4 regions of the Pseudoalteromonas sp. RB2-MNA-CIBAN-0110 genome follow, and region 3 is predicted to be linked to each of the others. Evidence: predicted binding sites of a transcription regulator. Region 3 holds the regulator's gene; each other region holds the start of a gene.

Region 1 (6,177 bases), on a different contig from region 3:
ATTGTTATAGCCATGCCGTTGAGCATTGCTTCAGGAAACCAAATTATGGCACTTAAATAAACGTAGTTATCTGCAAGTTCTTGCCAATTGTATTGCCCTATAGCTAAGTAAAATAAAGCACCTAGGCCTATTTTTATACAGGCTATAAATCCTGCGGTTATAAACGCACAAACAAATATATAAACAAAAAAATGACGAGGTAAATATTGGTAACTAATTATAAAGCCAAGATAGCTCAATAAAATAGGAATAAACGCACCAATAAGCAGTTGTACTGGTAACAGCTCAAGTTCAATTTGACCAAAGGCAGCGAGTAGGGCTGTGGCAAGTAGGCTACTTAAAATAGTCAACCGCCAGCCTAAAATTAATGTAGCAGCCGTAACACCTAGTATGTGTAAATCAAGGCCAGTTAAAATGCCAGCCTTTATTCGCCAAAGCACTGCAAACACTAACGCACACGCAAGTACGCCAGTTTGACGGACTGGCGTATTAAGCAATGTTTTATATGTTTTTTTATCAAAGCTTAATAGAGCAATAATAATTACAAGAGCCCAAAGTAGCCCCTGTATTGTTAGGTTGAGCATAATAATTACTTAAATGTTGACCATATAGGGGCATGATCTGACGGTTTTTCAATACCGCGAAGTTCGTAATCAATACCTGTATCTATGCAGCGTGCTGCAAGCTCATTGGTTGCAAGCACTACATCTATACGAAGTCCTCGATTATCTACAAACCCTTTAGAGCGATAGTCAAACCACGAGTATTGATCGTCTGTTTCGGGGTTTTGCTCTCTAAAGGTGTCTTTAAAACCCCAATTAAGTAATGTTGCAAGCCATTCACGCTCTACCGGTTGAAAAGAACATTTACCCGTTTTTAACCAACGTTTAGCATTTACTTCGCCAATACCAATATCTAAATCGGTAGGTGATATGTTGATATCACCCATAACGATGACGTCTTGATCGGGTGTGTGATTGGTTTCAAGGTGTGTCATTAAATCTTTATAAAATTGACGTTTATAAGGGAATTTAGTTTCGTGATTAATATTATCACCTTGTGGGAAATAGCCATTCATGACAGTAAGGTCGCGACCGTTTTCTTGTTCAACAGTGACGCTTATCATACGTTTTTGCGATTCATCTGTATCGGTGGCAAAACCTTTTAAGACCGATTTAGGCTCTTTTTTGCATAACATAGCTACGCCATAATGTGCTTTTTGACCATGAAAGTAGACGTGATATCCCATTTTTTGTACATCTTCTAATGGGAATGCTTCGTCGTGAACTTTAATCTCTTGCAAGCCAATAACGTCTGGTTGATGTTTGTCGATAATTGCTTGTAATTGGTGAAGACGAGCACGCAGACCATTGATATTGAAAGAAATCACTTTCATAAAATTTACCTTAAAATTGGTTCTATTTAATAGATTAAATTGTATCAGTAAATACGCGTACATAACATGACTGAATTGAGATAATAGCTGCGCAAATGTTGATCAAATGATGGGTAAAGTTTAAACATTGTGAATACAATATTAATTATTTAAATAAATAAAAAATTCAATTGAACTTAACTTTATTGAATATATAATGCGCGAAATTCACTTGTTTAGCTCGTTCAAATAGGATCTCTCATGAAAACTCAACTACTTTTAGCCACTGCTTTACTAGCATCTGCAACTGCGTCAGCTCAAAGCAATACTTACTTTAGCCAAGATAACAAAATTGAGTCTAAGTTATGTGTACTAAGTGCAAACGAAGGCTTTAGCGTTGCTCGTAAAGAAGCTGCCCAACACGGTGTTTACCTATCTCGTTTTTCTAAAAGCATTTTATGTAATGGTGAAGATATTCGTGATATTGCTAAAAAAACGACATTAAGCAACGCATCAGTTGAGAAAGTAGAAGTATTTGCAAAAGACGCTCAACAAGAAACTCAATTATGTATGACGGCTTTAAAACAAGGTTTAGCACCTGTTCGTCAAAAAATTGGTAACCTAAACTCATTAAAATGTAATGGTCAAAACGTTACTGAGTTTGTTAAACGCTACCAAAACGCAGCAATCTAATTATTAGCTTAACTATATAAGTAAATTTGAAATGCCTGGTTTTTACCGGGTATTTTTTTGCAAAAATTACAAGGTTGTTTGCAAAGCTTGCAAGCTTAACTTATTGAAACTGTTTAATAAATATACCGATCGAGATTAAGTTATTGATTATTATAAGTTAACTATTATTGGCATTGGATTTGTATTAGTTAAAGTGACATTTAATTAATTACGAAGGATACGTCTTATGAAAAAGTTAACATTAGCAGCCACTATTTTAGCATCATTAAGCCTAGCGGCTTGTTCATCTAATCAAGGTCTTGAAAGAATAGACAGTGACTTTGCAAGTTTAGATAATGATAGCGATGGCTACATCTCAAAAGTTGAAGCTGATGACGATAGCATTTGGGGCCATTTTTCAAATATTGATACCAATATGGATAACGAAATTAGCCGCAAAGAATTTAACACTTATATGAAGCTTAATAATGGCAAAGTAGCCACTGATTCTGAAGTAAGTGAGTCGGCATTTAAAGCTGAAATTGCTAAATTCGATAAAATTGAAAGCAGTTTTTCAAGCTTAGATAACGACAGCAATGGCTATATCTCGGTAGTTGAAGGTAACGATGATGATATTTCAAATCATTTTGGTTACATGGATAAAAACCAAGATAAGCGCATCAGTAAAAGCGAGTTTATGGGTTACATTAAAAAATACGGTAACGCAGTAGCTGAAGATGATGCATTAGAAGCTTTTAAAAGTAACTAATAGTTACCATTTTAGTAAGTAAGATTAAAGCCAGTGCTAGTCACTGGCTTTTTTGTGTTTTAAATTTAGTTATTTGATAGATATATTTTCCTAGTTTGGTGTTGTTCTGTCATAATAGATGGCTGTGTATTTTTATTTGTTAAGAGTGTGTATGGCGGGTCGGCGAATTAGTGATGAACAACTAGTTGAGATCATTGAAGCAGCTATTTTTGTTGCAGATAAGCCTGTTAGTAAACGCCACCTCAAAGACATCGTATTAATAGATTTAGCTATTTCTATGGCACGAATAAATGACGCAATAGATACAATACAAGAGCATTTTCAAACTCGTGGTATTCGCTTAGTTGAAGTTGGTAGTGGGTATCGGTTTCAGGCATGCAGTAGTTTAAGCCCTTGGTTAAATAACTTGTGGCAAGAACGCGCACCAAAATACTCGCGTGCTTTACTGGAAACATTATCACTTATTGCATACAGGCAGCCCATTACACGCGGCGAAATTGAGCAAGTAAGAGGTGTTACTACGGGTTCGAATATTATTAAAACCTTACTCGAAAGAGAGTGGGTTAAAGTGGTAGGGCATAAAGAGGTTCCGGGAAAGCCGGCTTTATATGCAACTACTAAGCAATTTTTAGATTATTTTTCGTTAACTGGGCTTGAAAATTTACCTGCGTTGCCAACAGAGCAGCAAAGTAAAATTAACCAGTTATTGAGCGATCCTTCTGTGAGAGAACCATCCGAATGAGTATTATACAAGGTGAAAAGTTACAAAAAGTCTTAGCCCGTGCAGGCGTAGGCTCACGCCGTGAAATGGAAAAATACATTGACGCAAACCGCGTTAGTGTAAACGGTAAAGTGGCAAAATTAGGTGACCGTGTTGAAGAAACCGATTTGATTCGTGTTGACGGACACAGTGTAAAAATCGAAGAAAAAGCAGACCGAATCTGTCGTGTGATTATGTATAACAAACCAGAAGGTGAGTTAAGCACACGTAAAGATCCTGAAGGGCGTCGTACTGTATTTGACCGACTTCCGCGTATTGATGGTGATCGCTGGATTGCGGTTGGTCGACTAGACGTTAATACATCGGGTTTAATGCTTTTTACAAACGATGGTGAACTGGCAAACCGTTTAATGCACCCAAGCTATGAAGTAGAGCGTGAATACTCTGCACGTGTATTTGGTGAAGTAACCAACGAGACGGTTAAAAACTTACTACGTGGTGTTGAGCTTGAAGATGGTCCAGCCAAATTCACGACTGTAACCCCTATGGGTGGCGAAGGCGTTAACCGTTGGTTTAACGTAACGTTAAATGAAGGGCGTAACCGTGAAGTTCGCCGTTTATGGCAGTCTCAAGATGCGGAAGTATCTCGTCTTATTCGTATTCGTTACGGTAAACTAGAGCTTGATAAGCGCGTGCCACAAGGTGGTTGGATGGAGTATGATTTAGAAACAGTAAACTACTTGCGTAAAACCGTTAAATTAGGCCGCGAAACACAAACTAAGCTTTCTGTTATGCCTGAAAAACGCAAAGATAAACGCGCTAAAATCAACCAAATTCGTAAAGCAGTTAAAAAACACAATCAGCGTGTTAAGCCGACTAAACGTAAATAATCAATTAGTTATTTATTGAACACAAAAAAGCCGCTAATTGCGGCTTTTTTAATGTGTTGTTTAAATTATTTAAACTCTAAATTACTTTTTTACTTGAGCATCTAACGATTCGCCATTCACTTCACTTGAATCGTCACTCATTAGATATAAATATGTAGGCATTAAATCCTCTGGTGTAGCAAGTGCGTCTCTATCTTCACCTGGATATGCAGCAGCTCGCATTGAAGTGCGAGTAGCGCCTGGGTTAATACAGTTTACACGAATATTCGTTTTACCTACTTCACATGCCCATGTTTGCATCATACCTTCTACTGCAAATTTTGAGATGGCATAAGGCCCCCAAAATTCACGACCTTTGCGGCCTACACCTGATGACGTAAATACTATCGATGCATTATTAGACTTACGAAGAACAGGAAAAAGTGCTTTAGTGATCATTGCTTGTGCAGTCACGTTTACTTTCATTATGTTTTCGAACGTAGATGAGCAAAAATGTTCAAGCGGACCGAGTGACCCTAAAATACCTGCATTATTAAGCAACCCATCAAGGCGTCCAAACTGATATTCGATTGTTGCAGCAAGGTCACGGTAGTTTTGCTTCGTTGCGCCTTTTAAATCCATAGGGACTATTGCAGGTTTAGGGTAGCCAGAATTAACAATTTCATCGTAAACACATTCAAGTTTATTAGTTGTTTTTCCTAATAAGATAACTGTAGCGCCGTATTTTGCATACGTAATTGCTGCAACTCGGCCAATACCATCACCGGCGCCTGTTATTAAAATAACTTTATCTTTAAGTGCGTTTTCAGCTGCTTGATATGTGTGCATAAAAGTACCAATTCATATAATTTTTTTGATTTTAACATAGCGAAACATGAAGTAATCGAATTTATTGTAAAATTAGGTGGCGAAAATAGAAACTTTACGTTAAGTTTAACTGGTCTAATGTCTCATTAATAATCTGATTACATTGTTTTAACTTAATACACTGATTAAACACACTATAAAAATAAAATATGTGCGGAGCCAACAATATGAAAAAAATGCTACTTTCACTCTCAGTTACAGCTGCTTTAGCAGGTTGTGGCGGTGGAGAAACGTTAACAGATGTCAAAAATGACACAGCACCAGTTGTCCCAACAGCAACAGTCACATTTGATCCTGCAGCAGGTATCTTATCGGTACCTAACGATTTACTACTCAGTGGTACTTTAGACGGGACTCTAAATCTGCCAGATGAAACAGATGATAATAATATTTTTGTTTCTCGCGCGGCTTATGCAAACCCTCAACTTGCACTAGGTGCGCTTGACGGTTGGTCTTCGCAGGTTCCTTATAAAATTGATTTAACATTTCCACCAAATGTTAGTTTAGATGAAGCGTCTGCGGGGACCCCTGGTACAGTAAGGATTTTTGAAGTTGTAATGGGTGCGAGTTTAACCGACGCAGAATGTTCTGTAGTCGCTGCTGGAACAGCTTGTAAACTGGTTGGCGAGCTTACTTTTGGTGTTGACTTTGTTACTCAAGCTTCAGGTGATGGCGTTGCCATTATTCCTTTAAAACCATTTACGGCCGGTAGCTCATACATCAATGTATTAACTACAGGGCTTAAAGATTCTTTAGGTCGTTCTATTGAGCCTTCATCTACTTATGCCTCCGTGAGTGAAGAAGCGCCATTAATTACAGATGCTCAACTTGGTTTGCAAGGAGCTGTAAATAGCTACGAAAATGTAGTGGTTAGTTCAGGTGA
Region 2 (6,177 bases), on a different contig from region 3:
TACAGTATGTTGAGCCAGAAAAAAATAATTGAGTCATGGAAAAGTTAATACAATATAAGTTAATACTTTTATTTTTCGTGGATGTAGCTCTGGTTTTTTAGGGGGCTTCAAAAAAGGACTATAAATGAAGTTTTTTATTCACATAATGTCGTGGTTATGCCTACTTTTTACATCTAGCACATTTGCTCTTGAGCAAAAATATCACGAGTTCGTTTTACCTGTTATTGCAGCCTTTGCAGATCACGATAAACCTGTAATTGCTGCACTTATTCGTTACCCGCTAAAACGACGATATCCGATACCTGACATTAAAGATGAGGCTGAGCTTATTAACCGCTTTGATGAAGTATTTAATAATGAGCTAGTGGCAGTTATTGCCGGCTCAAACATTAATACTGATTGGGAGAAAGTTGGTTGGCGCGGCATTATGCTAAATAACGGCGTTATGTGGGTAGATACCGACGGTAGAATTATTGCAATAAATACACAAAATGCCAAAGAGGAGGCACTTGCTAAAAGCTTAATCGAACAAGGTAAGCAATCCTTGCACGCAAGTATTAATACTTTTGAAAAACCAGTACTCGATTGGAAAACGGCTAACTACCATATTCGTGTTGATGATTTAGGTGATGGAAATTAGCGTTATGCAGTGTGGGGTATTAATAAAAAACCAAGCGACAAGCCTGATATGGTTTTACTAAATGGCGATATTACATTTGAGGGTAGCGGCGGGAATCATCACTATACGTTTAAAAATGGTCGCTATAGTTATGTGCTACAAGTAACTATTATTGGCTGCGATACATCACCACCAGGTTGGCTTGAAGTTTATAAAGACGATGAGCGATTACTATTTGAAGATGTTATAAGCACTCATTAATGTATGTTTTAGTATGCTTGATAATGTAGAACTGTTTTTAACAGTAAAACGTTCTAATAATTAGTATTTTTATAAAATAGATCTAAGTGGTAGGCTAAAAGTAGTAAGTATAAAATAGTAAGTAATTAAAAATAGTTCTCGCGCAACAAGGAACCCTCCTGTAAAGCGCTTTGCCAAGGAGTTTAGTATGATCACGCTTACCATTAATGGTAATAAACATGAGTTTTCTGGCGATCCGTCAACGCCAGTATTATGGTATCTCCGAGACGAATTGAATTTAACCGGCCCTAAATTTGGCTGTGGCATGGCACAGTGTGGTGCGTGTACTGTGCATATTGATGGGGTAGCTCAGCGCTCGTGTGTATTACCTGTAGCGGCAGTAGCGGGTCTTTCAATTACAACAATTGAAGGGTTAAGCGAGCAGGGTGACCATCCAGTACAACAAGCATGGGTTGAGCATAAAGTACCGCAGTGTGGTTTTTGCCAGTGCGGCCAAATGATGCAAGCTGCAAGCTTATTAGCTGCCAATCCAAACCCTTCCGATGATGAAATAGTAAGTAATATGTCGGGAAATATTTGCCGTTGTGGTACATACCCGCGTATTCATAAAGCAATTAAATCAGCTGCTAAAACAATGGCGAGTGTTCAGTATTTCGACCCAAATGAACAAGGGGAAGAAGTATGAACCAAGATAACAAATACTTTGATTTAAACCGCCGTAAGTTTTTAAAAACCAGTGCAATAGGTGCGTTGGTACTCGGTACTTATTTTGTAGGCAGTGCGCCAAGAGCATTTGCTGGCGTACTAGAGCAACCATCTGAGCTGGCAAAACGCGCAAACTTATTTATTGCACTGCGCCCAGACGGCATGGTTGAAATAACCTGTCATCGCTCTGAAATGGGTCAGCAAATTCGCACCGCGATTGCACAAATAGTTGCCGATGAAATGGAAGCCGCGTGGGATAAGGTTATTGTTATTCAGGGTAAGGGCGACCCTAAATACGGCGATCAAAATACCGATGGCTCGCGCAGTATCCGCTACAACATGCAGCGCTTGCGTGAAATGGGCGCAAGTGTGCGTTACATGATGCAGCATGCTGCTGCTAAGTATTGGAAAGTTGAGCCACAAACCTGTACTGCTAATCAACACGTTGTTACACACAGCTCAGGTAAATCGCTTACTTATAAAGATTTAATCGACTTAGCGCTTACAATAACGCCACCAGAAGCTGACAAACTAACGCTTAAAACACGCAAAGAATGGCGCTACATTAATACCGGCATGGCACACATAGATTTAGCCGATTTAGTAACAGGTAAAGCTATATTTGCAGCCGATGTACGCGAACCACAAGCGCTGGTGGCTATAATTGAACGCCCGCCGGTAGTAGGCGGTGTTGTTAAGTCGTTTGATGCCAGTGCTACAAAAGCGATAAACGGCGTTATAGATGTTATTGAAATACCTGCACCAAAAGGCGCACCGCAGTTTCAGCCAAAAGGTGGCATTGCGATTATAGCTAAAAACACATGGGCTGCATGGCAAGGGCGTAAAGCATTAAAAGTCGTGTGGGATGATGGCAAAAATGGCGATTACAATTCAGAAGAATTTAAAAAGTCATTATTAAAAACAGTACAAACTCCACAGGCAAACATACGTGATAAAGGCGATGCCATGGGCGTGTTGGCTAAGTCGAGCAATAAGCTGGTAGCTGATTATTACGCGCCGCACCTTGCTCAAGCACCAATGGAGCCGCCTTGTGCAACAGCTATGTACCACAAAGATAGTGTTGATATATGGGCTGCTACGCAAAATCCACAAGCCGATATGAAAACAGTGGCGGCAATGCTTGGCATGGATGAGAGCAAAATTAATGTTCACGTTACCATGTTAGGAGGCGGCTTTGGGCGTAAGTCAAAACCTGACTTTTCAGCAGAAGCAGCTTACCTTTCAATGAAAGTAGGCAAGCCTATTCGTGTGCAATGGACGCGTGAAGACGACATACAACATGGTTTTTACCATGCAGTTTCGGCTCAGCACATTGAAGCATCACTAGATAAAAATGGCGCAATAGAATCGTATTTACACCGCACCGCGTTTTCACCAATTACCTCTACCTTTTCAGAAGGGGCGACTACGCCAGGAAGCTTTGAACTGCGCTTAGGATTTACCGATAACCCCATTAACACACCTAACATGAAGTTAGAAAACGGTGATGCGCAAGCCAAAGCACGAATTGGTTGGATGCGCTCTGTATCAAATATTTTTCATGCCTTTGCTATTCAGTCATTTATTGGCGAAGCAGCGCATAAAGCCGGTCGCGACCAAAAAGACTATTTACTAGACACTATAGGTCCGAGTCGCATTGTTGATGTAACTGAGCAAAATGCCACATACGATAATTACGGTGGCGATAAAGCGGTTTATCCTCTAGATATTGGCAGACTGCGCCATGTTATTGAAAAAGTAGCTGACATGAGTAAATGGGGGCGAGAGCTTCCTAAAGGTCGAGGTTTAGGAATAGCAGCACACAGAAGCTTTTTAACTTACGTAGCTACGGTAGTTGAAGTAGAAGTGTCGGATGCTGGCGATTTAAAAGTAATTAAGTCGTGGGTTGCCATTGATGCGGGTACGGTTGTAAACACCGACACCGTTAAAAACCAAACCCAAGGTGGCTCTATTTACGGGATTACAACTGTAATCAGCGATGGTATTACCTTTGATAAAGGCCGCGTACAGCAAAGTAATTTTCATGATTATCGCGTACCGCGTATGAGCGACTCACCTCTTGAGATTGACGTTGAAATTGTACAAAGTGATGCACCACCAGCAGGGGTAGGCGAGCCGTCTACACCAGTTTATGCGCCAGCATTATGTAATGCTATTTTTGCAGCGTGCGGAAAGCGTATTAGGCAGTTACCGATTGGTAACCAATTAAAAGCGTAGCTAAATAACCTACAGCTTAAACAAAAAAACCGCCAAAATGGCGGTTTTTTTAAAGCGGTTAACGCGGCTTAACGACCTTTTTCAAACTCATCAACTTCACGCTCTGCTTCTTCTTTAGATTTACCGTATTGCTGCTGGATTTTACCAACTAGCTCTGTACGGCTACCTTCAATTTTATCTAAATCGTCGTTGGTAAGATCGCCCCATTTTTGTTGAGCCTTACCTTTAAGTTCTTTCCAATTACCTTCGATACGATCGCTGTTCATAAGTTTATCCTTACTTTAGGTTAGTGAATTAACTGTCAGTTATAAAGTAGCAAGCCTTGTACCAATGAATAATAATGATTTTATTGTTTTTATTATCAGTTGGTTATATTTTTATGTTGAGCGATTTTGTTTTTAATATTGAGCTTTTTATTAAAAAATATACATAGCAGCCTGTAATTATTGCTGACATAAGTTACGCCGCTTTGATGTAACTCATTCTTAAATTTTTGTTTTAAGCTAATATGCAGGTATTAAACAAAGTAGTTAAGCTGAGTGAGTTATGAATACTAAGACGTGTGAATATGGAGTGGGTGACTGCTCATACAAAATGGCAGGTGAGTTAGCAGGTATTACACAATTGGTGAATGCGTTTTACGATAATATGGACGCTTTAAAAGAGGCTGAAAATATAAGGAGTATGCATTCAAAAGACTTATCGGCATCGCGAAAAAAGCTCGCTTATTTTTTGTCGGGCTGGTTAGGTGGTCCTAAATTATACGCTGAACATTTTGGCAGTATTAACATTCCTCAAGCGCACAAACATTTACATGTAGGAATTGAGCAAAGTGATGCATGGCTTTTATGCATGCAAAAAGCGGTTGATAAGCAACCTTACGAAGCCTCATTTAAAATTTACTTAATGCAGCAATTACGAGTGCCTGCAGATCGAATTAGAATGGTGTCGGGTAGTTAATAGCAATTATTAATAAACATCTACCGCGGTGTCGCTGCGGTTTTTTGTTACAATGCCTGCAAAGCAATTTAGGGTAAATAGCTGTGCTGCCGGTTCAAGACATATATCAACAACTCGTTACTACATTACAAAGTAATCCTATTACGTTATTACAAGCGCCGCCTGGTGCGGGTAAATCTACGTGGTTGCCGCTGCAACTAATGCGCGATGGGCATTTTAAACGTATTGTAATGCTAGAGCCTCGCCGTTTAGCTGCTCGTAATATAGCCAGCTACCTAGCAAAGTGCCAAAACGAGAGTGTTGGGCAAAGTGTGGGCTTGCGGATTAGGGGCGAGAGTAAAGTAAGCGCTAATACGCGTCTTGAAATAGTTACCGAAGGCATGCTAACGCGCATGTTGCAAAACGACCCCGAATTAAGCGATATTGATTTACTGATATTTGATGAATTTCATGAGCGTTCAATTGCAGCCGATACCTCACTTGCCTTTGCGCTCGAGACCCAAAGTGCGCTGCGTGAAGATTTAACCATTATGCTTATGTCGGCAACTCTTGATACTGAGCGTTATACAGCGTTTTTTGACTGCCCTGTAATTCAATCAAGCGGTCGCAGCTACCCAATAGACGAAATATACATACCCATAAAAGATGAAAGCCGTTGGCTTGATGCAATTCCTACCATAATAAAACAAGCACTTAATGAGCAAACAGGTAGCGCATTGGTATTTTTACCTGGACAATTTGAAATACTACGCGTGCAACAAGCACTTAGCGATTTACCCAGTAACTGCATAGTAGCAACGCTATTTGGCGAGCAAGATAAAGCCAATCAGCAAGCTGCTATTGCTCCTGCACCAAACGGCATGCGCAAAGTAGTGCTTACCACCAATGTAGCCGAAACCAGTTTAACTATTGAAGGCATACGCATTGTAATTGACAGCGGCAAGCGCCGTGCAGCTACCTTTAATTTAAAAACAGGGGTCACTGAGCTCACAACACAAAGTATATCGCGCTCGTCTGCTGTGCAGCGTGCAGGGCGTGCAGGGCGAATAGAGCCGGGCATTGTTTATCGAATTGGCTCAAAGCAAACCTTTGAGAGACGTAATAGCCACGACAATCCCGAAATACTCACATCAGACATAAGCCAACTTATGCTTGAGGCAAAGCAGTGGGGAGCCAGTACTGATGAGCTAACCTTGCTCGATAAGCCCACTGAGCAACAAGGCGAGCAAGCAAGTAACCTGCTTAACATACTAGAAGCTATTGATAGCAAAGGTAAGCTCACACCGCTTGGCAGTAAAATGTTAGGTTTTGGTGCTGATATTCGTTTGGCGCATATGCTACTAAAAGCGCAAATACTTGATGACCAACTCCCTGGTATTTTTAGGCTCGCTATT
Region 3 (6,177 bases):
GCACCCAACGTATCAATAGAGTAGAAGGCGGCTTATTGCTAATAGCGTTTTTGGGTTACCAAGGGTATATTTTTAGTCAAGTAGGGTAAATGATGGCAACGCTAAATTTTATTGAACAAGGCCTTCGCGTTTTAGATGTTGAGCGCCAAGCACTTAGTGATATTGCACAATATGTAGATGAAAACTTTCATAACGCGTGCCAATTAATGTACGACTGCGAAGGCCGTATTATTGTCATTGGTATGGGTAAGTCAGGTCATATTGGCAATAAAATAGCGGCAACCCTTGCAAGTACTGGCAGTCCAGCATTTTTTGTTCACCCTGGTGAAGCAAGTCATGGTGATTTAGGTATGATCACTAAAAATGACGTGGTTATGCTTATTTCCAATTCAGGGGAGACCAGCGAAGTTTTAAATATCATTCCGGTTTTAAAACGACTTGGTGCCAAAATGATAGCGATGACTGGCAATACGCAATCAACCATGGCGACCCTTGCTAATGTACATGTGTGTATTAAAGTAGAAAAAGAAGCCTGTTCATTGGGTCTAGCTCCTACATCAAGTACCACTGCAACGCTTGCGATGGGCGATGCCATGGCAGTTGCATTATTAGAAGCTCGCGGGTTTACAGCTGATGACTTCGCGCTATCTCACCCAGGTGGTAGTTTAGGCAAGCGTTTATTACTTACTTTAAAAGATGTTATGCACAGCGGCGCAAATACACCTATTATTAGCGTTTCACAAACAGTTAAAGACGCCCTCATTGAAATGTCTGCTAAAGGTTTAGGTATGACAGCCATTGTTGATGAAAATCAGCAGCTCGTGGGATTATTTACCGATGGCGATTTGCGTCGTATTTTAGAGCAAAGAATTGATATTCATACAACACAAATAGATGTTGTTATGACTAAGTCATGTACTACGGCTACACAAGATATTTTAGCCGCTGAAGCGCTTAACATTATGGAACACAAACGTATAAATGGCTTAATCGTCGTCAATGAGAAAAACCAACCTATTGGCGCATTAAACATGCAAGACCTATTAAAAGCAGGAGTATTATAAATGCAATTTGAAGAACTCTATCAACCGCTGAGCGATGATGCAAAAGCACGCGCTAAAAAAGTAAAGCTACTTATATGCGATATTGATGGTGTATTTTCTGATGGCCGTATTTATCTTGGTAATCAAGGTGAAGAGCTAAAAGCATTTAATACAAAAGATGGTTTTGGCATTAAAGCGCTTATAAACAGTGGCTTTGAAGTGGCTGTAATTACTGGTCGTCATTCACAAATAGTGCAACAACGTATGAGCAGCTTAACCGTACAGCATATTTATCAAGGCCAAGAAAATAAGCTCATTGCCTATCAAGAATTAAAAGACAAACTCAACCTTAGCGATGAACAAATTGCTTATATCGGTGATGATGGTCCTGACATGCCCGTTATGGAATTAGTCGGCTTTGCTGTTGCAGTAAATGATGCCCATCCACTTATTAAACGTTTATCACACTATGTAACGCAAATGCCTGGCGGCTTTGGTGCAGTAAGAGAGCTCACCGACTTACTTATGCTTGAAAATGGTAAAGCATTGACTACACAAGGCACTAGTTCATGAATGCAGCGCGCATAATATTAAGCGTTTTATTCATTAGCTGTATGGTTTGGCTTTGGTACCCTTATTTTACACAAACAAATATTGTGCCTCAGACTGAGCCTGAAGTTATTGCCAAGCCTGATTACATAGCCATAGAACTCAAACAAACAGCCTATGACGAACAAGGTAAAATTAGTCACAAAGTCACTGCGGCTAAAATGGAGCTATATCAACAATTAGGTTTTACGTTTTTTGAAAAACCTATTTTTACTTTATATAACGAAAAGCAAACGTGGCAAATAAATGCAGACGAAGCAACATTATACGAAGACAAACAATTAATTTTAGAAGGCAATGTGGTTGCCAAAAACTTAACCGATAACGCCATGATAGACAAAATCAATGCTGATAATATTCAGGTAGATATAAAGCTATTAACAATGCGTTCGGAGCAACCCGTTATCATCACTGGACCCAATTTAAAAATCACTGGTAAAGGCCTAGAAGCCGACTTAAAAACCGAAGTGATAAAACTAATTAACCATACGCGAACCATATATTATGACCAATAAAATATTAAAATCACTTATTATTCCTACACTTATACTAGCGTTTAATAGTAGTGCTGCAGAGCAAAACACGCAACCGACTGCAAATCAAATTTCAATAAGCGCCGATAAGCAAGAAGGTCAATTAAAAGCTAATGTCGGGATTTTTGAGAAAAACGTTGAAATTATTCACGGTAATCGCCGTATCACAGCCGACCGCTTAGAAGTACATAAACGCGATGAACTTGGTGATAATAAACAATTATTAATTGCTACAGGTAGCCCTGCGCACTTTGAAGAAAAGCAATCAGATGGCACGACTATGAGCGCCAGTGCTGACGAAGTACGTTATGATGTATCTAAGCGTTTTTTAACGCTTGTTGGTAATGCACAAGTATCGCAAGCGGGACAAAAAATAAATGCTAAAAGCATTACCTACGATATAGAGCAGCAGCTAATCAGTGCCGAAAAAGATGAAAACTCAACTGACCGCGTTCACACAATTTTAGTGCCAATCGAGACTAAAAAAAGTAAAAAAAGCGACAAAGGTCAACCATGAGCACATTAAAAGCAGAGCTATTAGCAAAGAGCTATAAAGGCCGTGAAGTTGTAAAAAACGTCGGCCTTGAAGTCAAAGCTGGCAGTATTGTTGGCTTACTTGGCCCTAACGGCGCAGGTAAAACCACCACGTTTTATATGATAGTAGGACTTGTACCTAGCGACAAAGGTAAAATATCGATAGACGATAACGATATTACTCTTTTACCTATGCATAGTCGTGCTAGATTAGGCATTGGCTACTTACCGCAAGAGTCTTCAATATTCAGAAAGCTGACTGTTTATCAAAACTTAATGGCCATTTTAGAAACGCGCAAAGAGTTAAATAAACAAGCTAGAGAAGACACTCTCGATAAATTATTAGATGAATTTAGCATACAACACATTCGTGATAGCCAAGGCATGGCATTGTCAGGTGGCGAACGTCGTCGTGTTGAAATAGCACGTGCGCTGGCAGCAGATCCTAAATTTATATTACTGGATGAACCATTTGCAGGTGTTGACCCGATTTCGGTGTTAGACATAAAGAAAATAATAGAACATCTTAAAAATCGTGGGATTGGTGTATTAATTACCGATCATAACGTAAGAGAAACCCTTGATGTTTGTGAAAAAGCCTACATTGTTTCTCATGGGGAGCTGATTGCATCAGGTACTCCAGAACACGTATTAAATGATAAAACAGTACGCGATGTTTACTTAGGCGAGCAATTTAGGCTGTAACATTTACGCCATGTCTTTAAGCATCTGCTAGTATTAATTATAACAACATAAAAGGATTGTTAGAGATACATGAGGCAATCACTACAGCTGCGCATGGGCCAGCAACTTACAATGACTCCACAGCTGCAACAAGCTATTCGTTTGTTGCAACTCAGTACATTGGATCTCCAGCAAGAAATACAAGAAGCTCTCGACAGCAACCCGCTATTAGAGGTTGAAGAAGCAGACTATTCAGAAGACGCTGCAGGTAAAAACGAGCAAAAAGCAGATACAGATGACATAACTGTTAGCGCATCTGCCGATGATGCTCCAAGCGAATACGAACAAGATAGTGGTGAAGCACTTGCAAAAGACACGCTAAGTGACGACATGGCTATGGATGTTAGTTGGGATGAGTACATGAGTGCCGCCCCAGCAGCATCATCGGGTCCGATGCCTGAAGACGAATCAATATACCAAGGCGCCTCTACTGAAACGCTCCATGAGTATTTAATGTGGCAGTTACAACTAACGCCATTTAGCCCTACAGACGAAGCTATTGCTATTGCTATTGTAGAAGCCGTCGATGATTCAGGTATTTTAACACTAAGCTGCGAAGAGATTTTAGAAAGCTTTAATCAAGAAAACGAAGATGATAACGAAGTCGAACTTGATGAAATTGAAGCTGTATTAAAACGCATCCAACTGTTTGATCCTGTTGGTATTGCTGCACGTAGTTTACAAGAGTGTTTGTGTATTCAGCTAAACCAGTTTGATAAAGAAACACCTTACATTAATGAAACAAAAATGATTTTAACCGAGCATATTGATTTATTAGCTGCTCGTGACTATCGTACATTAATGAAGAAAACTAAGCTCAAAGAAGAAGAGCTTAAAGAAGTAATGACATTAATACATACTCTTAGCCCTAAACCTGCAGATACTATTGTAAGAGAAGAATCTGAGTATGTTATTCCTGATGTGTCAGTTAAAAAAATCAAAGGCCGCTGGGTTGTTGAGTTAAACCCAGACAGCATGCCTAAAATTCGTGTTAATAGCCAATACGCGGCAATGTCTCGCACTGTAAAATCCAGTGGTGACAGCCAGTTTATTCGCTCGCATTTACAAGAAGCTAAATGGTTTATTAAAAGCTTAGAAAGTAGAAACGACACGCTATTAAAAGTAACAAATTGTATTGTTAAGCAACAACAAGGCTTTTTTGAACACGGTCCTGAAGCCATGAAACCAATGGTTTTAAATGATGTTGCTGAAATGGTAGAAATGCACGAATCAACAATTTCGCGCGTAACAACCCAAAAGTATATGCACACACCCCGTGGTATATTTGAGCTTAAATATTTTTTCTCAAGCCATGTAAGCACCGAAAACGGTGGTGAATGTTCATCTACAGCAATCCGTGCGCTTATCCGAAAATTAATCGCAGCAGAAAATTCAGCAAAACCATTGAGTGATAGCAAAATAGCGGATATATTGGCTGAGCAAGGAATTAAAGTAGCGAGACGTACAATCGCAAAATACCGCGAATCTCTGGCTATTCCACCGTCAAATCAACGTAAAAGTTTGATTTAAGACGCAAAAAAAGAGGGTAATGCTTATGCAACTAAACTTAACTGGTCGTCACGTAGAATTAACCGATTCACTAAGAGACTATATTAATACCAAATTTGCGAAGCTAGAAAGACACTCTGATCATATTAATAATGTTCATGTCATTCTCGATGTAGAAAAATTAAATCAAAAAGCAGAAGCCACCATACACGTAAGCGGTGCTGAGCTATTTGCCTCTACAGAACATCAAGATATGTATGCCGCCATTGACTCGTTGATCGACAAGCTCGATCGACAAGTAATTAAACACAAAGAGAAGCTTGCTCGACACTAATATGATGAAATTAAGCTCACTTATATGCCAGGACTGCAGCAAAGCTGCGGTCCTTTTTAATAGCAAAAAAAGAATTTTAGAGTTCATTAGCGAACTTGCTCACGACAAACTTCCGTATTTACCGCAACAAGATATTCTTAATGCTTTAATGAGCAGAGAGAAACTCGGTAGTACAGGTATAGGGCGTGGCATTGCCATTCCTCATGGAAGAATGAGCGGTGCAGAAGAGCCTTTGGCTTTAGTACTCGTTAGCGAAACTCCAATAAATTTTGATGCAATCGATAATCGCCCTGTTGATATTTTCGTCGCACTCATCGTACCAGATGGCGATAACCAGCAGCACTTAAAGACTCTAGCAACCATTGCTGATAAACTAAACAACAAAGATTTTTGTAAACAGTTACGCAGTGCAAAATCAGATACTGAGCTTTACCAAGTTATTGTCAATCAATCATAGTTTTATAAAGGGTGTTAAATGGAGTTAATTATCATAAGCGGCCGCTCTGGTTCTGGAAAGTCGGTTGCTTTACGCGTTGTAGAAGATTTAGGTTATTATTGCGTAGATAATATTCCAGTTAACTTGCTTCCTTCATTAGTTCGCAGTGTGTCTGATAGCTATGATAAAATTGCTGTTAGCATTGATGTGCGTAACATCCCTAAGCAACAAGATGAATTTAACGATATTCTTGAATACTTGCCTGGCTTTGCAAAACCTACTTTATTTTATTTAGATAGCGACGATCAAACATTGATCAAACGTTTTTCTGAAACTCGTAGATTACACCCACTATCAATTGACTCGTTGCCTCTTGATTTAGCCATCAAAAAAGAAAAAGAATTACTTGATGTATTAATCACCCGCGCCGACTTT
Region 4 (6,177 bases), on a different contig from region 3:
CTTTAGAGGCATCAGTTGATGCATCGCCACTGGTTAAGGCTTCTTTACGAAGTGAATCTAAGTTGCCTAAATCAAAAAAGTTTTGTTTATCGAGGTGATTAGTTTCCATCGGCTTTTTGACACAAAATGAATAATGCAGTTAAAAATGCAAAAATTGAGCCACTACCGATAAAACAAGGAAGATAAAAATAATAAACTTAAGTTGCTGTAAATAAAAAGCCCTATATCTAGGGCTTAAGTAATACGTTATTTATTGGCTTGGGTTATTTATATAACAACCAACTGTCCGTTAATTGCGCCGGCCTCTTTTAATGCCTCTAAAATAGCCATTAAATCACCAGGCGCTGCGCCTACTTCGTTAATTGCGCGAACTAAATCGTCAAGGCTTACACCTGGATTAAATACAAATGCGCGCGAGTCGTCTTGGTTTACATCAATAATACTTTGCTGTGTGACAACTGTATCACCGTTTGCTAGCGGGTTTGGTTGTGACACATTTTGTTGCTCTGCAATTGTTACTGTTAAGCCACCGTGAGTTATAGCCGCAGGCTGAAGCTTAACGTTTTTGCCAATGACAATTGTACCGGTGCGCGAGTTAACTATAATTTTAGCGGCCATGTCAGCTGGTTTAAATTCTAAGTTTTCAAGTGTTGATAAATACGATACACGCTGGGATGCATCGCGTGGAGCTATAACACGAATGGAAACAGAATCTATTGCTTGTGCGCTATTTGGGCCAACTAAGTCATTAATTGTTTTTTCTAGGCGTTTTGCCGTTGTAAAGTCTGGGCGGTTTAAATTAAAAGTAATGTAATCGCCTTGCATAAATGGGCTTTCTACAGTGCGCTCAACTGTTGCGCCATTTGGTATACGACCAACTGTAGGGGTGTTAATTACAACCTTACTACCATCAAGGCCTTGTGCGCCTAAGCCACCGACAATTAAGCTACCTTGTGCAATAGCGTACACGTTGCCGTCTACACCCTTTAAAAAAGTTTGTAATAAAGTACCGCCACGTAAACTGCCTGCACTACCAATAGAAGAAACCGTAATATCTATTGTTTGCCCGGGCTTTCTAAATGCGGGTAATTCTGCATGCACAGCAACAGCGGCAACATTTTTAATTTTAGGACTTTGAGTTGAAGGCAGCGTAATACCAAAGCTGTTCAACATGCCTCTAAAACTTTGTTGTGTATATGAGTTTTGCTCACCAGTGCCTGGTAAACCAACCACTAAGCCATAACCAACTAATTGGTTAGAGCGCACGCCCTCAACCATAGACACATCTTTTATGCGCTCAGCACTGGCAGTAAACTGCCAACCTAATAACACAACTAAACATAAAGCTTTAAGGCTATTCATGTTGTTACCCTCTAAAATGGAAACAGCGAACTGCTAAAGAAACGTGTAAGCCAACCAGGACTTTGCGCTTCTTGCGTTTGCCCTTTACCTGAGTATTGAATACGTGCATTAGCAATGCGGTTTGATTCAACCGTATTATCGGCGCTTACGTCTTGAGGGCGTACTAGCCCTTCTAAACGAATAAACTCTTCACCGGTATTAAGCGTTAGCCATTTTTCGCCGCGTATAACTAAGTTACCATTAGGTAAAACGCGCATTACATTAACCGAAATATCGCCCACTAAGCTGTTTGATTGGTTTGATTTTGAATCGCCCGTAAACGACGAATCGCTACCAATACCAAACTGAATACTATCGCCACCTATATTTACAGGTAGACCACCTAATCCAATAACGGGGTCTAAGCTTGCGTCGGTTTCTTTGTCTGTTTCTGTTTTAGCGGCTTTTGTTGCTTGAGTAGACTCTTGCAATTTAACCGTAATTATATCGCCAGTACGTAGCGCTTTTTTATCAGAATATAAGTCGTTTGATGTATGAGTATTAAACAATGAACCTGTAGCTACCAGCGGCTCTAAAATAGGCTCGGGGTACATAGGTGCGTAGTAAGGGTCGTCCTGCACTACTTCACTATTTTGCGTAGACATACAGCCACTTAAAAATAATGTGCCCGCTGTAAATAAAATAATATTACGCATAATTCCCCCTACTCTATTAAAGCTGTTGATTGATATAACTCATCATTTCGTCAACGGCCGAAATTACTTTTGAGTTCATTTCGTAAATACGCTGAGTTTCGATTAGGTTTACTAGCTCTTCAGTTACATTTACGTTTGATGTTTCGAGCGAGCCTTGAATAATGCTACCTAACCCTTCAACGCCAGGATTACCTTGTACCGGCGCACCACTTACAGCGGTTTCGGTATAAAGGTTTTGACCAATTGGCTCAAGGCCCGACGGATTAATAAAATCACTAATAGTAAGCTGACCAATGACCACGTTATCAGCTTGGCCTGCAACACGTACAGATACTTCGCCGTCTTGCGAAACCGTAATTGATTGCGCGTCATCAGGTACATTCATTTCTGGCTGAATAACGTAACCTGCGCCCGATGTTACAATTCGTCCATCGCCATCGGTAGTAAACTGACCATTGCGCGAGTAAGCAATATTGCCATCTGGTTGCAGTACTTCAAAAAAACCTTCACCAGAAATCATCCAATCTAGTGAATTTTCGGTGGTCAACATGTTGCCTTGCGTAAACTCTTTTTGGTTAGCTACAACTTTAGCACCCGCACCTAACATTAAGCCCGATGGCATTTCGGTATCTTGCGATGAACGACCACCTGGTTGATTAATATTTTGATAAAGTAAATCTTCAAATATAGCGCGGCTTTTTTTGTAACCTACAGTACTCGCATTCGCTAAATTATTTGAGATAACCGATATATCGGTTTGTTGAGCGTCTAGCCCAGTTTTACTGATCCACAATGCTGGATTCATAATCGTGTCCTCATTTTAAAGTTAAACTATGCGTAATAACTGATCTTGACGCTCGTCAATTTCTTCAGCTGTTTTCATTAATTTCACTTGTAATTCAAATTGGCGCTGGTGGCTTATCATGTCGACCATTTCGTGAACAGGGTTCACATTCGACATTTCAAGCGAACCACTTAAAACTTTTACATTGGCAGAGGTATCTACTGTTACATTTGCTTTTGGTCTAAATAAACCATCGTTACCTTTTTCGAGCTGTGAGCTATTTGCTTCTACCACTCTAAGCGTGTCTATTTCTTCTAAAAAGTTAGCGGGGGCGCCTTGTGGTCGAACTTGAATAGCGCCATCTTGGCTAAACCCTATTTTTTCGACTGGGACGGGTAATATAACAGGTCCCCCTTCGCCAATAACTTGACGACCGTGGCTGGTTACGAGCATGCCTTGAGCTGTAACGTTTAACGTACCCACTTTTGTGTAAGCTTCATTACCGGAGGCATCTTGCACAGCAAGCCATGCGTTATCGCTCATCGCAATATCTAAGTCTCGCCCGGTTTGAACAATGCCACCCGATACCATGTTTGAACCCGGACGCTCTTGCATTGAAAATACACGTGTAGGCAAACCTTCGCCAAACGCTTGCATAGAACGCGCCTGCGCAAAGTCAGCTTTAAAACCCGTTGTATTTGCATTTGCCAAATTATTGGCTTTTAAAGCAAGCCCTTGTAGGCTTTGCTTAGCGCCAGAGGCCGCAATGTAGACCATTTTGTCCATAGTATCGACTCACATAAAAAATCTCTGAACTTATAAATGCAAAATAGGTGCCAGATTAAATTTGACGCAACATTGAGAGGTATTTAGAAGGGCTTACAAAGATGACTTATAAAAAAGGCTGCAAAAATGCAGCCTAATATATTTAATGAGGTTTAGCTTATCGAATCTGCAAAATACTTTGCTGAATAGTTGAGTTAACTTCAAGCGCACGTGAGTTTGCTTGGTAATTACGCTGTGCAGTAATTAAGTCTACTAGTTCATTAGTAAGGTTTGTATTTGATTGCTCAAGCGCTGATGAGTTAATTCCACCAAATGTACCCGAACCAGCTTCACCCGCTACAGGTTCACCTGAATCAATACTTTGCTTCCAGCTTGTATCACCCACTTGTGATAACCCTTGTGAATTTGGAAAACGTACCATAGCCACTTGGCCTAGGAATGTTGAGTCACCATTACTGTAAGAAGCGACAATTTTACCGTCTGTGCCAATATCAATTCCGGCTAAACGACCAACTGTTGAGCCATCTTGATCGAGTGCTTTTACTTCAAAACCACTTGAATACTGAGTTGGGATACGTCCTGCCGTGTTATTTTCATCGCGCCAGTTAAGCTCAATACCAGTACCAGGGAAAGTTGCACCATTGTCTAGTAATGTTGATAAACCAGCGCCAGAACCCGCTGGTAGTAATATTTCATCAAAAGTAGTTGTATTTGTATTTGCCACACCACCTGTTGTTGATGGCAAACCACTTGAGTTAAAACCTAGGGTAGTCAGTGGTGTATAAGGTGTCGTTGTTTGTTCTCCACCAGTTGTGCCATCAACTACTTTGCCATCAAGTGTTGCGTATACTTCCCAACTGTTATCTGTACCACCTGCTGCGGCATCATCTTCTTTAGCAAAAAAGTACTGTAAGATGTGCGGCTCACCTAGTGAATCATATACTGTTGTTGACGTAGATGAGTTATAAGTACCACTAGACGTAGGGTCAAAATCTAGACCTGATGGATCCGCCGTTGCATCTAAGTTAAACGACAAAAATACATTTTCTGTTGCGCGAGGTGAACCAGACGAATCAGGGATTTGAATTGGATCAGTTGTGCTCAAACTTACCGACGTTGTATCACCTGTAGATGAATCAACTGGGAATGCTTGTAAAAAGTTACCTTTTGCGTCAACCATAAAGTTATCTTGGTTAAGCTTAAATGCACCCGCACGTGTATATGTTAAATCTTGCGAAGATAAATCGTCGGTCATCGCAAAATAACCTTCACCAGTGATTGCTAAATCAAGTGAGTTATTTGTAAATTGCAGTGAGCCTTGGTGAAACTGCTGCGCAACCATGGTTGTTTGCACACCGTCACCATTTTTAGTCTTACCAGAGCTAAACACTGATGAAGCGTAAACATCGGCAAACTCAGCGCGTGACTCTTTAAAACCTGTGGTATTAACGTTTGCAATATTATTTGCCGTTACGTCTAAATCTTTTTGCGCGGCAGCAAGGCCGGTTAATGCAATATTGAAGCTCATAATTCACCTCTAACCTGTTAGTCTGTGGCCTGCTAGCAGGCGAAAAATACTAAAATTTATTACGCGATTTCTGCTACATCTGTCAGCCTAACCGCACCTTCTTTAGTGTTAATAATAATGCCACTTGAGCCATTAATATTAACGCTTTCAATGTTCTTGAATGTAGCAATGGGCAAGCTTGAAAATTCGCCGTCAGTACTTCCTTCGGCGGTTACTGAGTATTCACCTTCAGGTAAACGCTCACCGGCTTCATTTTTGCCATCCCACGCAAAACGTACTGCACCTGCTGATTGAGAACCCATATCAATAGTTCTCACTAGCTGACCTGATGCATCTGTCACTTTAATTTTTAAGTTATCAACGGCTTCTTCTGCCACTGCAGAGCCTCTGGCATCACCCGTTTCATTTAAATCCAGGGTGTTTGACTCAAGTAAAGCTTGCTTGCCAACAAGTGTTGATGCTTGCAATGCTGAATTTGATGTCATAGAAGACGCTAAGCTATCAAAATTTGAATTTAAATCGCTGATGCCTTGCGCCATTGTGAAACTAGTCATTTGCGCAATCATTTGATCGTTATCCGCAGGGTTACTGGGATCTTGAAACGATAATTGCTGAGTTAACAAAGAGAAAAAGTCTTCTTGTGTTAACGCATCACTCTCATTATCACTGGTCGCTACTTGCGATTCTTGCCAGCGTATAGAGTCTAAATAGGATGAAGATGTACTAATATCGTTACTCATAACCTACCCTCGGTTACCGCTGCCCTAGCAACAGTGTTTTACTTAGCATTTGCTTTGCTGCATCAGCAACTTGCACGTTTGTTTGGTAAGAACGAGAGGCAGAAATCATATTTGCCATCTCCTCTACAACATTGACGTTGGGTTTATAGATATAGCCATTTTCATCCGCACTTGGATGGTTTGGGTTATATTCAATTTGTAATGGTGCATTACTTTCAACAATGCCCAAAACCTTAACACCAACTGCGGAGCCCTGTTGGTTACTTACTGATGCTGAAGCCT

What was found. The regulator sigma-54, encoded in region 3, starts transcription at its own class of promoters, with help from an activator protein. The targets are predictions, from matches to a motif close to GTTGGCACGNNNNTNGNNT.
Region 1: the regulator sigma-54 is predicted to act here: its motif matches at 2,235-2,253, upstream of AAEY68_RS03370 (EF-hand domain-containing protein).
Region 2: the regulator sigma-54 is predicted to act here: its motif matches at 4,137-4,155, upstream of AAEY68_RS10725 (CsbD family protein).
Region 4: the regulator sigma-54 is predicted to act here: its motif matches at 3,664-3,682, upstream of AAEY68_RS07175 (flagellar basal body rod protein FlgF).

What each region holds. Positions count from the first base shown of each region.
Region 1 is NZ_JBEOOQ010000003.1:172,357-178,533, reverse strand. It holds gene AAEY68_RS03385 (energy-coupling factor ABC transporter permease) at 1-584, opposite strand, end outside; gene xthA (exodeoxyribonuclease III) at 590-1,396, opposite strand; gene AAEY68_RS03375 (hypothetical protein) at 1,637-2,068, shown strand; gene AAEY68_RS03370 (EF-hand domain-containing protein) at 2,295-2,816, shown strand; gene scpB (SMC-Scp complex subunit ScpB) at 2,968-3,558, shown strand; gene rluB (23S rRNA pseudouridine(2605) synthase RluB) at 3,555-4,427, shown strand; gene AAEY68_RS03355 (YciK family oxidoreductase) at 4,509-5,255, opposite strand; gene AAEY68_RS03350 (VolA/Pla-1 family phospholipase) at 5,462-6,177, shown strand, end outside.
Region 2 is NZ_JBEOOQ010000018.1:51,789-57,965, reverse strand. It holds gene AAEY68_RS10745 (Fic family protein) at 1-48, shown strand, start outside; partial or broken gene AAEY68_RS10740 (hypothetical protein) at 125-880, shown strand; gene AAEY68_RS10735 ((2Fe-2S)-binding protein) at 1,068-1,565, shown strand; gene AAEY68_RS10730 (xanthine dehydrogenase family protein molybdopterin-binding subunit) at 1,562-3,823, shown strand; gene AAEY68_RS10725 (CsbD family protein) at 3,892-4,089, opposite strand; gene AAEY68_RS10720 (group II truncated hemoglobin) at 4,370-4,783, shown strand; gene hrpB (ATP-dependent helicase HrpB) at 4,867-6,177, shown strand, end outside.
Region 3 is NZ_JBEOOQ010000014.1:68,517-74,693, forward strand. It holds gene AAEY68_RS09125 (calcium/sodium antiporter) at 1-89, shown strand, start outside; gene AAEY68_RS09130 (KpsF/GutQ family sugar-phosphate isomerase) at 93-1,064, shown strand; gene kdsC (3-deoxy-manno-octulosonate-8-phosphatase KdsC) at 1,065-1,616, shown strand; gene lptC (LPS export ABC transporter periplasmic protein LptC) at 1,613-2,167, shown strand; gene lptA (lipopolysaccharide transport periplasmic protein LptA) at 2,157-2,702, shown strand; gene lptB (LPS export ABC transporter ATP-binding protein) at 2,699-3,424, shown strand; gene AAEY68_RS09155 (RNA polymerase factor sigma-54) at 3,494-4,993, shown strand; gene hpf (ribosome hibernation promoting factor) at 5,019-5,306, shown strand; gene ptsN (PTS IIA-like nitrogen regulatory protein PtsN) at 5,311-5,763, shown strand; gene rapZ (RNase adapter RapZ) at 5,782-6,177, shown strand, end outside.
Region 4 is NZ_JBEOOQ010000010.1:18,486-24,662, reverse strand. It holds gene flgJ (flagellar assembly peptidoglycan hydrolase FlgJ) at 1-109, opposite strand, end outside; gene AAEY68_RS07190 (flagellar basal body P-ring protein FlgI) at 268-1,362, opposite strand; gene flgH (flagellar basal body L-ring protein FlgH) at 1,374-2,057, opposite strand; gene flgG (flagellar basal-body rod protein FlgG) at 2,074-2,862, opposite strand; gene AAEY68_RS07175 (flagellar basal body rod protein FlgF) at 2,884-3,627, opposite strand; gene flgE (flagellar hook protein FlgE) at 3,785-5,155, opposite strand; gene AAEY68_RS07165 (flagellar hook assembly protein FlgD) at 5,215-5,895, opposite strand; gene flgC (flagellar basal body rod protein FlgC) at 5,909-6,177, opposite strand, start outside.